DNA from 3 places in the Arthrobacter sp. ZBG10 genome. Region 2 is predicted to be linked to each of the others. Evidence: predicted binding sites of a transcription regulator. Region 2 holds the regulator's gene; each other region holds the start of a gene.

The links. The regulator HrcA, encoded in region 2, represses chaperone genes, less so after heat shock. The targets are predictions, from matches to a motif close to TTNGCACTCGNNNNNNNCGAGTGCNAA.
Region 1: groES (co-chaperone GroES) is a predicted target of HrcA. The motif match lies at 1,472-1,498, and genes of this name have one in related genera.
Region 3: ACU18_RS11960 (FmdB family zinc ribbon protein) is a predicted target of HrcA. The motif match lies at 1,439-1,465, and genes of this name have one in related genera.

Annotation. Positions count from the first base shown of each region.
Region 1 covers NZ_LFQH01000047.1:37,700-40,930, forward strand. Annotated here, with positions in the region: gene ACU18_RS11870 (phytanoyl-CoA dioxygenase family protein) at 1-168, shown strand, start outside; gene ACU18_RS11875 (glycosyltransferase 87 family protein) at 196-573, shown strand; gene ACU18_RS11880 (DMT family transporter) at 498-1,430, opposite strand; gene groES (co-chaperone GroES) at 1,655-1,948, shown strand; gene groL (chaperonin GroEL) at 2,028-3,231, shown strand, end outside.
Region 2 covers NZ_LFQH01000025.1:76,787-80,017, forward strand. Annotated here, with positions in the region: gene ACU18_RS06355 (DUF3097 domain-containing protein) at 1-748, opposite strand, end outside; gene hrcA (heat-inducible transcriptional repressor HrcA) at 924-1,937, shown strand; gene dnaJ (molecular chaperone DnaJ) at 2,031-3,158, shown strand; gene ACU18_RS06370 (16S rRNA (uracil(1498)-N(3))-methyltransferase) at 3,161-3,231, shown strand, end outside.
Region 3 covers NZ_LFQH01000047.1:60,850-64,080, forward strand. Annotated here, with positions in the region: gene ACU18_RS11950 (DUF4011 domain-containing protein) at 1-201, shown strand, start outside; gene cpaB (Flp pilus assembly protein CpaB) at 229-966, opposite strand; gene ACU18_RS11960 (FmdB family zinc ribbon protein) at 1,111-1,383, opposite strand; gene ACU18_RS11965 (5-formyltetrahydrofolate cyclo-ligase) at 1,501-2,121, opposite strand; gene galU (UTP--glucose-1-phosphate uridylyltransferase GalU) at 2,232-3,137, shown strand; gene ACU18_RS11975 (GNAT family N-acetyltransferase) at 3,143-3,231, shown strand, end outside.

The DNA of each region.
Region 1 (3,231 bases), on a different contig from region 2:
CGCCGTTCCTTCATCTCCCACTACATGCCGGCCTCGGCCACCCACGTGGGCCGCTGGTACGCCCCGGCCATGATGGATTTTGATGGACGCCCCGTGGCCCGCGCCAGCAACGAGGACGGCGGCCCCTGCGGCTCGCTGCCCGGAGACCCGGAATCCGGCCTCCACTGATGCACCCATGCCGATAGTGTTGACGGCATGGCGGAAAATACAGAGGTCCCGGGGCCCGGAGCGAACCGGCCTGCGGCGGGACGTGTTGGATTTGCCCGCCCCGCCCTGATTGCCGCGGCGGTGGTGGCAGTAGTCTGCATCGCGCTGCTGGTCATCATCTTTTTCCTCGACACCTTCAACGCCACCGTGTACTCGGTGGGCGGCAACAACATCTCCGATGACACGCAGGAAGCCCGGGACATCCGGGGCCTCTATGCCGGCGCCCGGGCCGTCGGCATCATCCTGCTGGTGGTGTCCCTGCTGACCGCCGCGGCCGCCGGGTTCCTGCTCTACCGCCGGCGGAACCAGGGCAACCCGGAGGCCGACGCCGGCGAGGACGTGGGATTCGACGGGCTGACCGGCTGAGGGGCCCGGCCGGCGCCGGTCAGGAGGACGCCGGAGATCACCAGGACGCCGCCCAGGACCTGCGGGACCGTAATGGGCTGGCCCAGCAGCACCGTGATCACCGCTGTGAAGACCGCGATCAGGTTGAGGTAGTTTCCGGCGTTGGCCGCTGAGGTCCGCTTCAGCGCCAGGTTCCACAGCAGGTAGGACCCCAGCGACGGGAACACGGCGATGTACGCCAGCGACCAGTTGCCCGATGCCGTGGCCGGGAGTCCGGCGCCGGCAGCCAGCGCCACCGGGGCGAGGACCAGCGCGGCCATTGCCACCTGCACCGCTGTGGCCGTGATGGCCGGCAGGGACAGCCGCCGGGCGATGATCGTATACAGGGCCCAGACGGTGATGGCCGCGACGATCAGGAGTTCACCTGCGCCGAGCGAGAAGGTCAGCAGCCGTTCCACATCTCCGCCTGAGAGGACCAGCAGCACCCCGGCCAGGCCCAGCCCGATGCCTGCCCACCCCAGCGGACGTGGCCGCTCCCGCAGCAGCACCACCGAGAGCACCACGATCACCGCGGGGTTGGCGGCTGTCACCAGGGAAGCGTTGAGGGCTGAGGTGTGCTGCAGTGCGCTGTACAGCAGCAGCGTGTAGCCGCTCATGCCCAGCACGCTCAGGAGCAGCAGCACCCGCCAGTGGCGCAGCACTGCCCTCCAGTCGGGCCGCTCGACGGCCTGCGCCAGGACCAGGAGCGGCACGGCGGCCAGGGCCCAGCGCCAAAACGTCAGCTGGAGCGGTTCCATGGTTTTCACGGCGGCCTGGCCCACCACGAAGTTGCCCGCCCAGAAGAGGTTCGCAAAAATCAGGTAGATGGCTGCCCGCACCGCTCAAATGTACAGCCACGCTGTCCGCCCATGACGAAATGCTGGCACTCACCTTGACCGAGTGCTAACCCTTACATAGAGTCTCTCTTAGCACTCTCCCTAGGAGGGTGCTAACACATGAAGAGCTGCCAGCCAGGCTGCTGCCGGCACCGCGACGACGGTTTGCCAGCCAGGCGGGAGAGCTTTCCAGTCCACAAATTTGCTGACGTAAAGGAGAGGTCCGAGTGTCGGTCTCTATTAAGCCTCTTGAGGATCGTATTGTTGTCCGCCCGCTCGAAGCCGAGCAGACCACGGCTTCCGGCCTGGTCATCCCGGACTCCGCGCAGGAAAAGCCGCAGGAAGGCGAAGTTGTTGCAGTCGGCCCCGGCCGCTTCGAAGATGGCAACCGCGTTCCCGTTGACGTAGCCGTTGGCGACGTCGTTATCTACTCCAAGTACGGTGGAACCGAAGTCAAGACCGGCGGCACCGAGTACCTCGTGCTGTCCGCCCGCGACGTCCTGGCGATCGTCGTAAAGTAACCCTCCCGGATCCCCGCGCTGCTGGTCATGCTCTTAGCTGGTCAGCCGCGCGGGGTTTCTGTCTTGAAAGGACAAAACCATGGCAAAGCAGCTTGCGTTTAACGACGCTGCCCGCCGGTCGCTCGAAGCCGGCATCGACAAGCTCGCCAACACGGTCAAGGTGACGCTCGGCCCCCGCGGCCGCAACGTCGTCCTGGACAAGAAGTGGGGTGCTCCGACCATCACCAACGACGGCGTGACCATCGCCCGTGAAGTCGAACTGGATGACCCGTACGAAAACCTTGGCGCGCAGCTGGCCAAGGAAGTCGCCACCAAGACCAACGACGTTGCCGGCGACGGCACCACCACGGCTACGGTCCTGGCCCAGGCACTGGTCAAGGAAGGCCTGCGCAACGTTGCCGCCGGCGCCGCTCCCGGCCAGATCAAGCGCGGCATCGAGGTTTCCGTTGAAGCCGTCGCCGCCCGCCTGCTCGAGAACGCCCGCCCGGTTGAAGGCACCCAGGTTGCCAACGTTGCAGCCATCTCGGCCCAGAGCGATGAGATCGGCGAACTGCTCGCCGAAGCATTCGGCAAGGTCGGCAAGGATGGTGTGATCACCATCGAGGAGTCCTCCACCACGCAGACCGAACTGGTCCTCACCGAAGGCATGCAGTTCGACAAGGGCTACCTGTCCCCGTACTTCGTCACCGACGCGGAACGCCAGGAAGCTGTCCTCGAAGACGCCCTGATCCTGATCAACCAGGGCAAGATCTCCTCGGTGCAGGACTTCCTGCCGCTGCTGGAAAAGGCGCTGCAGAGCTCCAAGCCGCTCTTCATCATTGCTGAGGACGTTGACGGCGAAGCCCTCTCCACCCTGATCGTCAACCGCATCCGCGGCACCCTGAACGTGGTTGCCGTCAAGGCTCCGGGCTTCGGCGACCGCCGCAAGGCCATGCTCCAGGACATCGCCACCCTCACCGGTGCGCAGGTTGTTTCCCCGGAGCTGGGCCTGAGCCTGGACACGGTTGGCCTTGAGGTGCTGGGCACTGCCCGCCGCATCACGGTCACCAAGGACAACACCACCATCGTTGACGGCGCCGGTTCGGCAGAAGACGTAGCAGCCCGGGTTGCCCAGCTGCGCGCCGAGCTGACCCGCACCGACTCCGACTGGGACAAGGAAAAGCTCCAGGAACGCCTGGCCAAGCTGGCCGGCGGCATCGGCGTGATCAAGGTCGGCGCAGCCACCGAGGTTGAGCTGAAGGAAAAGAAGCACCGCATCGAAGATGCTGTGTCGTCCACCCGCG
Region 2 (3,231 bases):
CCAGCCCCACGTCCTCCTTGGTCTGGTGCGGCCAGCCGAACGCGGCCAGGATCCCGGTTTTCCAGTCCTGCCCGCGCGGCACGGCAGGCCACTTCGCGATGCCCAGCACGGAGGGCCGGATGGCCTGCCACACGTCCACATACGGATGGCCCACAATCAGGACGTTCCCGGCCGCGCCGGGGGAGGCCATTACGGCATCGGCAATGCGCGATTCCTTCGAGTTGGGTACCAGATGGTCCACCAGGACGCCCAGCCGCCGGCCCGGACCGGGGTTGAAGGCCGCCACCGCACCGGCCAGGTCATCGATGCCGTGGAGAGGCTCGACGACGATGCCTTCCACCCTGAGGTCATCGCCCCACACCTTTTCCACCAGCTCGGCGTCGTGCTTGCCCTCCACCCAGATGCGGCTTGCCTTCGCCACCTGGGCGCGCTGGCCGGCCACCCGAACGGAACCGGAGGCGGTCCGGCCCGCCGCAGTGGTGGGAGCGGCACGCGGCGCAGGCGGAACCAGATTGATGGGCCGGCCCTCCAGGAGGAAGCCGAACCCCAACCGGAAGGACCGGGACTTTCCCCGCCGGTCCTCCAAGGCCACCACATGCATGCCGCCGGACTTCTCCACCCGGGTTACGGCACCGACCCAGCCGGACTGGACGTCCTCCAAAACCATGCCGCGCTCCACCGGGACCTCGGGCAGGGTGGTGCGGGCCGGGGCGGACATGTCTGCCGGCCCCCAGTTCTGGTAATCCATGGTTGACTCCGCCTCGCAGTTGGTTTGTGGCCCGGAATTTCGCCCGGAGCGGTACCAATGCTAACAACGGGGCGGGGCGTAATAGACTGTTGGCACTAAGGCATGCCGAGTGCTAACTGACGGGGCCGCGTTGCCCAGGCGGCGCGGCGGCCCCAATCCCGGATGGAGGTGGACTATGAGCGAGCCACGCAAGCTGGAAGTCCTGCGGGCCATCGTGGAGGACTACGTCCATTCCCGCGAACCCGTGGGCTCCAAAGCCCTCGTGGAGCGGCACCATCTTGGCGTCTCCAGCGCCACGATCCGTAACGACATGGCGGCCCTGGAGGACGAGGGCCTCATCACGGCACCGCACACCAGCGCCGGCCGGATCCCCACGGACAAGGGCTACCGCCTGTTTGTGGACCAGATTTCCGCGGTCAAACCGTTGTCGCCGCCGGAACGGCGGGCCATCCAGTCGCTGCTGGAAGGCTCCGATGACCTGGACGATGTCCTGGACCGCACGGTCCGGATGCTCTCCCAGCTGACCAACCAGGTGGCAGTGGTCCAGTACCCGCACCTGAGCCGGGCCCAGATCCGGCACATCGAATTTGTCCTGCTCGCCCCCCGGAAAGTGCTGGTTGTGCTGATTGCCGACAGCGGCAAGGTGGAGCAGCGGGTCATTGACGTTGGCCACGACCTTGCTGACGACGCCCTCGCCGGCCTGCGGACCCGGTTCCTGGCGACCCTTGCCGGGACGCCGCTGGGCCGGCTCAGCATGGTGCTGCCCGCGGTGGTGTCCGCCGTGGCGCCTGTCCACCGCCAGGCCGCACAGGCCTTGGCCAACGGGCTGGAGATCCTGGGGCAGAACAGCCGCGAGGAACGTATGGTGATGGCGGGGACCGCCAACCTGGCCCGCTCCAATGTGGATTTCCCGCTCAGCATCGGACCCGTCCTGGAAGCCCTGGAGGAGCAGGTGGTGATGCTCCGCCTGCTCAGCGAAATGGCGCAGGACCCCCGCGGTGTTGCGGTCAGTATCGGCCGGGAAAACCCCTACGACGGGCTGACCGAGGCATCGGTGGTGGCCACCGCCTACGGTCCGGACAGCACCGCGAAAATCGGCATCCTTGGACCAACCCGCATGGATTACCCCACCACCATGGCCGCCGTCAGGGCTGTAGCCCGATACCTGTCCCGGATCCTGGGTCCCTGAACAGGCCTGCCCGGCCGGCCGCGCGCCGACAGGCACCAAGAGCAACACCGGCAGTCGAACTGCCGGCAGTACAACAAGGAAGAGACACGAACTTTGAGCAGCCACTACGACGTCCTTGGAGTCTCACCGGAGGCTACGGGCGAAGAGATCAAAAAGGCCTACCGCAAACTGGCCCGCACCCTGCACCCGGACGTCAACCCCGGGGACGACGCGTCCGACCGTTTCAAGGCCGTCACGCATGCCTACGAGGTCCTGTCGGATCCGCAGAAACGGCGGGTCTACGACACCACCGGCAACGAAAACGGCACTGACAACGGCTTTGGCGGCGGCAGCTATGCCGGCCAGGGCTTCGCGTTCCAGGACATCTTCGACACCTTTTTCGGCGCAGGCGGCTCGGCCGGCCCGGCCTCCCGCGTCCGGCGCGGCCAGGACGCCCTGATCAGCGTTCGGATCGAACTTAAGGACGCCGTTTTCGGTGTCAACCGGAAGCTGGAGGTGGATACCGCCGTCACGTGCCCCACCTGCGACGGCTCCTGCTGCCAGCCCGGCACCTCGCCGGAACGCTGCGACATCTGCGGTGGCAGCGGCCAGGTCCAGCGGGCCGTCCGGTCCATCCTGGGCCAGGTCATGACGGCGGCGCCGTGCGGTACCTGCGAAGGCTTCGGCACGGTCATCAAGGACCCCTGCAACGAGTGCAGCGGGCAGGGACGCATCCGCAGCCGCCGTTCGTTGACCATCAAGGTCCCCGCAGGCGTTGCCACGGGCACCCGGATCCAGCTTTCCGGCCAGGGTGAAGCCGGCCCTGCGGGTGGCCCTGCCGGCGACCTGTACGTGGAGATCCGCGTCAACAACGACGCCACCTACGTCCGGGACGGCGACGACCTGCACGCCACACTGAACATTCCCATGACGGCGGCTGCGCTGGGAACCGACGTCAGCCTGGAAACCTTCGACGGCAGCCAGGACATCGACGTCAAGCCCGGTACCCAGTCCGGAGAGATCATCACCCTGCGCGGCCTCGGCGTCACGCACCTGCGCGGCTACGGCCGCGGCGACCTTAAGGTGCACCTCCAGGTGGAGACGCCCGCGAGGCTGGACCAGGCCCAGGAGGACCTGCTGCGGCAGCTGGCCAAGCTGCGCGGGGAGCAGATCACCGAAGGCAAGCTCGCGGCCAGCGGCGGTATGTTCGCCAAGCTGCGGGACCGGCTCGGTAACCTGTAGCGGTGAGCAACCCCGTCTTTTTCACCACCGCCGGCGCGCTGGACCAGGTGCACCCCCAGGGCAGGTTTGTCCT
Region 3 (3,231 bases), on a different contig from region 2:
GCCGCAGGAGAGCAGCCTGGCGGCAGCAGCACTGACCCGTCCACGGCCGCTGAACCGGCGGACACCCCGGCCAACGGCACTGCAGGGACCGCCGGCATCCTCCCCACCAAGGCGGCGGAGGACGATCCCAAGGGCTGGGGCGACCGCGAGGACGACCACGATGCGTGGCTCAAGGAACAGAAGCCGCCGCACTGGGGCTGATGGCAGCGGTCTGACGGCCGACCCGCCCTAAGGCGGGCCAACAAGGACAAAAAACAGCCGGCCCCGCGTGGACGCCCCGGCCAGGCGCTCGGCTTGGCTGCTGTCGGCAGCAACCACCAGCAGGCCCTCGGTCTCAGCCGTGCCAAGCCACTGGCCGTCCTGGGCGCCCTTGCCGGAGGTCCACAGGACCGGGACTCCCTTGGCAAGGACTTCTGAGGGTGCCAGGGGTTCGAAGCCGTCCGAGGGCGTGAGCACCACGTTCACCAGTTGGCCCGGCGCCACCAGCTGGATCGAGGACGGATCGGCCATCCGGAGCGGCACGGCCGCGGAACCGGGAGTTGTCCCGGCCAGGAGGCCCGGACCCACCAGCAGCGTGTCCGCCAGCGGTTGGCCCTTGCGCACTGGGGCTGCCAGTTGCATGCCCGCCACCTGGCCGGGGTCTTGCAGGAAACCGGAAGCGAGCAGGCCGGGAGGCACCCGCAGCTCAGCGAGGTCCGACGCCTGCAGCGCCGTCCCCGCCGGAAGGTCACGTGCCGCAGCCAGGACCCCGGCCAACGCGGGCGGGGCGGGAGTGAGCTGGTGGACAGTGATGGCCGCGGCGGCGCACAGGAGCAGGGCAACGGCCAGCCTACGATTGCGTCCCAGCCAGGCACCAAAACGCCGGGTGGCTTTTGACCCGTTGCTCCAGCCGCCGCGGCCTGAACTGCCGTGGACGCGTTGTCCAGGAATGTTGCCGCGGCGCTGGCGGTAGGGGGAAGCGGGCATGCTTCACCGTAGGCGCGACGAAACCCCGCATGACACAGGGGCAGCTGCTATGTGGACAAACCCGGGTCAAGCACAGGTGCGCACCGGCACAAAGCCGGGACCGCCGTCGTACCCCCTGCTCAGGCGGGTGGACCCGAAGGGGTGCTAGCTGGCTTTGGCGGCCGCAGCCGGGGTGGCAGCAGGTGCGGCGGCCGCAGCCGCGGGGGCCGACGGCGCAGGCGAGACGGTGCTTCCCTTGGCGTCACGGGAATCCGTGCGGTAGAACCCGGAGCCCTTGAAGACCACACCAACGCTGTTGAACTTCTTGCGCAGGTTTCCCCCGCACTCGGGGCACGTGGTCAGGGTGCTGTCGGTGAACGACTGCACGATGTCGAAGACGTGGCCGCAGTCCTTGCAGGCATAGGCATAGGTTGGCACTGGTGCTCCTCCTCTTGGGCAAAGGGAAGGTCCCGTGCTGCCGATTGGTGTTCCATTAGCAGTCGCAGGGCCTGAGTGCCAATTCTAGCATTCCAGCCGACGGCTTCAGTAGCTGGGTCAATCCTGGTGGGAGAGGCGCTGGAAGCCGGACGGGGTCAGGACTGTGGGGACAGGCCTGTCGAAGGGTTCTGCAGGAATGCTTCCGGCGGGGAGGATCTCGTCGTCGAAAACCACTGCTGTGCGGGGGATGTGGCGGTCTGCTGCCGCCAGGTGGGACTGGAACACGTCGTAATATCCGCCGCCCTGGCCCAGGCGGTTCCCGTCGCGGTCCACAGCGGTGGCCGGCAGGAACAGCAGGGCAGCCTGCCCTGCAACCGTTGTCGGGTGCCTTGGGCCTGTGGGCTCCAGCAGGGGAGCAAACTTGCTTCGTTCGAACTGCACCCCCGGCCGCCAGTCCACCCAGCTCAGCTCGCGTTCGGCTTCGCACACGGGGAGCAGCACGCGGTGGCCAGCTGCATGGAGGGCCTGGATCAAGGGCAAGGTGGGCGGCTCCGTCCCCACGCTGAGATAGGCGCAAACGGTTTCCCGACGGCCGCCGAGGATGGCGTCGGCCCACTCCAGGCCGTGCAGGGCGAGGCCGGCTCCGGCAGCTGCGAGTCCCTCGGCGCTGCGGGTGGAGCGCCGTCGCCGGTGCTCAGTCCGGAGGTTCTCCTTCGCCGTGGCGTTTTCATCGCTCATGGTGACATCCTTGGAAGCCGGTGTCGGCGGGCCGGGCCGCGATGTTTCCGCGGTGCAGGCAACGCCTGTGCTGATTACTGAATGGTTGACGCTGAGGTTAGATTAGTCCCGTGACTACCAGTAACCCCAGAGTGCGCAAAGCCGTTATCCCCGCCGCCGGGCTGGGGACCAGGTTCCTTCCCGCCACGAAGGCCATGCCCAAGGAAATGCTTCCTGTGGTGGACAAGCCTGCCATCCAGTATGTGGTGGAGGAAGCCGTGCACGTGGGGCTGCACGACATCCTTATGATTACGGGGCGCAACAAGCGCGCCCTGGAAGACCACTTTGACCGCGTGCCGGCCCTGGAATCAACCCTGGCCGAAAAAGGGGATACCCGGAAACTCGCCTCGATCCAGGCGGCCAGCAACCTGGGGGACATCCACTACGTCCGCCAGGGTGACCCCAACGGGCTGGGCCACGCCGTCCTGCGCGCCAGGCAGCACGTGGGCAACGAACCTTTCGCCGTGCTCCTGGGCGATGACCTCATCGATGCCCGCGACGAACTCCTTGCCACCATGATTGACGTCCAGGCCAAAACCGGCGGGTCCGTCGTCGCACTCATTGAAGTTGAACCGTCGCAGATCAGTGCCTATGGCTGCGCCGACATCGAGGCGGTTGCAGGAGAGGACTACGTCCGCGTCAACCGGCTTGTGGAGAAGCCCAGCGTGGAGGAAGCGCCGTCAAACCTGGCCGTCATTGGCCGCTACGTGCTGCACCCCGCTGTGTTCGGCGTCCTTGAAAAGACGGGACCGGGCCGTGGCGGTGAAATCCAGCTGACGGATGCGCTGCAGGAACTGGCCACAGTTGAAGGCGAGGGACACGGTGTTTACGGCGTGGTGTTCCGCGGCCGCCGCTATGACACCGGCGACAAGCTGAGCTACCTGAAAGCCTGCATCCAGCTCGCCATTGACAGTGAAGACCTTGGCTCCGGCCTGCGCGACTGGCTGCCGGGCTTCACTGCCGGGCTGTCCAAGTAGCACCCATGCGGCTGGGCCCCATCTGGCCGGTAACGCTGGAGTGCGACGACCTGGTCCTTCGTCCCATCCGGTACCGGGACAAGAAGGAATGGAC